One region of the Rothia sp. CCM 9417 genome, then DNA from elsewhere that is predicted to be linked to it. Evidence: riboswitches for the same ligand, from Rfam matches in the RefSeq annotation. Region 1 holds a riboswitch; the other holds the start of a gene.
What was found. Region 1 has a riboswitch for S-adenosylmethionine ahead of ACN082_RS08115 (LLM class flavin-dependent oxidoreductase). Riboswitches for the same ligand answer to the same signal wherever they lie in the genome.
Positions count from the first base shown of each region.

Region 2: it holds a riboswitch for S-adenosylmethionine, as region 1 does, so the genes downstream of both, ACN082_RS06025 (nuclease PIN) here and ACN082_RS08115 (LLM class flavin-dependent oxidoreductase) in region 1, are expected to answer to the same signal.

Region 1 covers NZ_JBLXXT010000007.1:1,901-4,076, forward strand. The annotation lists gene ACN082_RS08100 (hypothetical protein) at 1-20, shown strand, start outside; gene ACN082_RS08105 (hypothetical protein) at 91-486, shown strand; gene ACN082_RS08110 (GNAT family N-acetyltransferase) at 496-993, shown strand; SAM riboswitch class IV at 1,200-1,300, shown strand; partial or broken gene ACN082_RS08115 (LLM class flavin-dependent oxidoreductase) at 1,410-2,176, shown strand, end outside.
Region 2 covers NZ_JBLXXT010000003.1:159,404-161,579, forward strand. The annotation lists gene ACN082_RS06015 (SDR family NAD(P)-dependent oxidoreductase) at 1-596, shown strand, start outside; gene ACN082_RS06020 (plasmid stabilization protein) at 627-1,058, opposite strand; gene ACN082_RS06025 (nuclease PIN) at 1,055-1,255, opposite strand; SAM riboswitch class IV at 1,291-1,417, opposite strand; gene ACN082_RS06030 (SNF2-related protein) at 1,572-2,176, shown strand, end outside.

The DNA.
Region 1 (2,176 bases):
ATTTTGGATCTTCTGAATAGTTTTCTTGTGTGGGTTTGTAGCTAGAAATGACAGAGAGTAAGGCTGCGCTGTGTCTGGAGGGGGGAGCAGATGGAAAAGCGGAAGCTAACACGTAAAGAAATACTCTGTTACATTGGTTTCGGAATTTTTTGTTTGCCCTTTATCCTTTTTACGCCGTTTATGAATTATATGAATTCAAAGTATAGTGAGCCTAGAGAATGTACTGTTGAATCGGCTCGGTTTTCTAGAGGGGGTACCGGCACTAAGGTAGCTTCTAGTAAAAATGCGATAGCTGTAGAAACTACTGAGTGCGGATTAATTATCACCCCTAAAGTGGTTGGCGGCACTGATGATCTGTTGAAGAATATTGATTTGGTGAACCAGTATCAGGGGCAGAAGCTGGTTTTTATGATTGGTCCTTTGTCGTGGAATCCTGGGAATACTGCTGCGGAGTTTGTGATTATTCCGGAGAACACCCCGCAGTAGAATCAAAGTATGAACACCCCGAATAGCATCCGTACCGCTACAGCCGAAGACGTCCCCGAAATCATTCAACTCATCAAAGACCTCGCGGCCTACGAAAAAGAGCCTGAAAGCACTGTAAAAAATAAGGTCAGCACGCTCACGCAACAACTCTTCTGCGAGCACCCAGCAATTTTTGCGTACGTGCTTGAATCCCATACCCCTGGCCGCCGCATTGACGGTTTTGCCCTATGGTTCCTCAACTATTCAACGTGGGAAGGTAGCCACGGAATCTATCTTGAAGACCTCTACGTTCGCCCCGAAGCTCGGGGGTCTGGGGGCGGTAAAGCTCTACTCAAGAAACTTGCTGACACGGCGCATGAGCGTGGCTATAAGCGCCTTGACTGGGTAGTCCTTGATTGGAATGAGCCAGCCCGAAACTTCTATGAAAGTATTGGCGCAACCTACCAGTCCCAATGGTTGGGCTACCGTTTAGAAGGCTCAAGCCTCAGAGATTTCGCTACTTCCTAAACCCCTCTCTCCGGCTACTATCTAGTTCGGTTGCGCGGTAATAGGTCGGCGACTAGCCCATACCTGTAAGACCTTACCCGGGCAAGAACATGACGATTATGAACGGGGTGGGGGCACCCAACACACGAAATATTCGGTCACAGAAAGTAACGTGACGGTCGGTTCTTGCCCGTTGCCAGCGTGGTCTGTTTCACTGGTAGACAAATGATCATGAGACCCAGCGACAAGCTCTGGCTAGCTGGGCGGCACCCCTCTCCCGTAGCGGGGTGCCCCAGATGAAGATCAGGCAGTAATGCAAGTACGGCGCAACCAGGCGCCACCCTCTGATATAGGGCAGGGCGCCTTTTCCCTAGGTGCAAGGCCGTGTACGGGCGCAGGGGGTAGGACACGCTACCTGAGGAAAGGGCCACCCCAGCATGACCGAGAAAAAGCGCATCGTCGTCAACGCCTTTGATATGACCACCACCAGCCACCAGAGCTTCGGCCTATGGAGGCACCCGCGCTCACGAGCCGACGAGTACAACACCATCAAATACTGGACCGACCTCGCCAAGGTCTGCGAAAAGGGCCTCTTCGACGCGGTCTTCATCGCCGACGTTGTGGGCGTGTACGACGTCTACAAGGACTCCGTAGCCCCCGTCCTCAAAGACGGTGCCCAGGTCCCCGTAGGTGACCCCTTCCTCCAAATTTCAGCCATGGCCGCTGTCACCGAACACCTGGGCTTTGGCGTAACCGCCGCCGTAACCTACAACCAGCCCTACACCCTAGCCCGCGCCTACTCCACCCTGGACCACCTGACCGGCGGGCGCGTAGGCTTCAACGTGGTTACCTCCTACCTACAGTCCGCCGCTGAAAACCAGGGGCTCCCCGGCCAGATTGAGCACGACGAGCGCTACGAAATCGCCGAAGAGTTCTTGGACGTCTGCTACAAGCTCTGGGAAGGCTCCTGGGAAGATGACTCTGTTCTGCGCGACCGCGAAAACGGTATCTTTGCCGACCCCGCTAAGGTCCACCCCATCCTGCATAAGGGCAAGTACTTCCAGGTGCCGGGTATCGCCCTGACTGAGCCCTCCCCCCCAGCGCACCCCGGTTATCTTCCAGGCCGGTGCCTCTAGCCGCGGCCAGGCCTTCTCAGGCCAGCATGCTGAGGCTATCTTCATCACCGCCCTGCGCCCCCACCTGA
Region 2 (2,176 bases), on a different contig from region 1:
TCCCCGCGGACCTACTGGTTTCCGGTGACGTTCAAAAACTCGTTGACCGGCTAGCTCAGGCTAAGCGCCCGGTGGAAATTTTGGTCAATAATGCGGGCTTCGGTTTGGGCCAGCCTTTTGAGGAGGCCCCCGCCCAGCGGCATCTGGATCAGGTGCAGGTCCTGGCAGCTGTCCCCCTTCAGCTCATGCACGCCGCAATCCGCGCCATGCTCCCAAGGGGCAGGGGCCGCATTATCAATGTCGCATCGGTGGCGGCCTTTACACCAGGTGGCACCTACTCAGCAGTCAAACGGTTTATGGTAGTTGTCTCAGAGTCAGCAAATATCCAGTACCGGGACCGAGGTATTGATGTAACCGCCCTCTGCCCGGGCCTGACCCGCTCGGATTTTCATCATGCCATGGGGCAAGAACAGCCCAAAGTGCCGGGCGTATTCTGGCTCAGCCCCCAGCAGGTAGTTACCGAAGCCATAGCTGCGGTCAATGCCGGTAAACCGGTCTGTGTGCCCTCCCTGCCCTATAAGGTAGCAGCGGGTATCTCGCAGATTATCCCCCGCAGGGCAGTGGCGGCGCTGATTTCCCGCACACGGAACTATTAGAATCCACAGGCTGGGGGTGCTCTTCCCTGCTTAGTCCTCCCAGGGGTTAACAGCGCTAACCCCCCAGGTGCGGTAGACATCGGCTTTCCCCGAAATAATCTCAAGCCGGTGGACGGTCGCTGTGGCCGCCATCAGCCCCTCCAAAACAGCCCTTGCCAGGGGAGCCTGGCACTCAGAGCCCACCGCCTGCAAGGGCCTCTCAGCATGACGACCGGCCCACTCCAAAGACACCCGCGTGTCCACCTCAAGGAGGTGGTCACCAAACCGGTCAATCAGCTCAGCCAGCCACCGTTCAGTCTGCGGGTAGGGGTAGAGCCCTTTAAGCTCGCCCAGGCTTAGCACCGAGACGTACATGGTGCGGTAGGAGTTCCGGCGCAGGCAGTTCACAACCTGCTGGTGAGGGGTAGCCTTGCGAATCTCGGCAAGGACATCAGAATCAAGGAGCAGACCGACGTGGCTCATGCAGCTTTCAGCGCACCGTACTCAGGGGCTGGGATACCGCTGGGGTTAGGAGCCAGAAGGAAGTTAAGGAACTCACTGCGCTCATTCGAGATACGCGCATAGTCCTGAATACTGATAGCGACAAAACCACCGCAGGCAGGCGTCGCAGCTGCAGACCTGTTCTTTTGAAGAGTGACATGGGGGCGGGTGTTTGACATATCGCCGTTGCGCTTAAGGTGCGCATTCCTTTCGAAACTTGCTCTTGTCTACACCAAACAGCGCCAATATGCGCGATGAAGACCGCTTCGTCATCCGAGCCACCCGTGAACATGGGGTTGGCGTTCAACCAAGTCGGAGCTTGACAGTTGAATCTCTTGAAGCTGGTATAACCATAACTCACACCGCAGGCACCTGTAAACTCTTGCCCAGATTTTTTAAAACGTGACCTCCCTCTCATCTTCTGGTGCCAGCTTTCATCAGCGTGCGATACGCTAGAAGACTAGGTCTATTTACTCCGCACGCGTGAGGTTTTTTGTGGCAGATTCAGCACCATTTCCCGACATCCCAGTCACAGCACCCGCCATTATTCGGCAGGTGGGCTCAGGCACCTACACCCGGGGGCAGGGCGCTATGCGGAAAGGGAGCGTTATCCGCTACCACTACGACGAAAACGAACGGGTTCTCGAAGGCCAGGTAGCAGGCTCAACAGCCCAGCCCTACAGCACCCGAATCACTTTCCCGGCCCAAGTTGCGGCAGGCTCCTACTCCTTTTCTGCCACCTGTTCCTGCCCCGTGCTCCACAATTGCAAGCACGCTGTGGCGCTCATGCTGACCGCCATCGACCGTTCAGCCAAAGCCAAGCGGGCGCTCACGGCCTCATCAAGCACCTGGACCACCCGCGCTACTGAGAGCGGCCGCACCCGACCCAGCGCAGAAGCCATGCGGGAACTCGAAAAATTTGGCATCACCACCGCCTCATCTCTGGCTGCCCCCCAGGACAGCCTGCCCCTTGAGCAACCTGCTCCCGCCGACAGCACCCCGGACCAGAGCGCCCTACCCACCTGGCGGCGTACCCTGGCCCATTCCCTAGCCGCCCGCCCCGGCTACGACAACCGCAACCACGGAGTATCCGGTGCCCT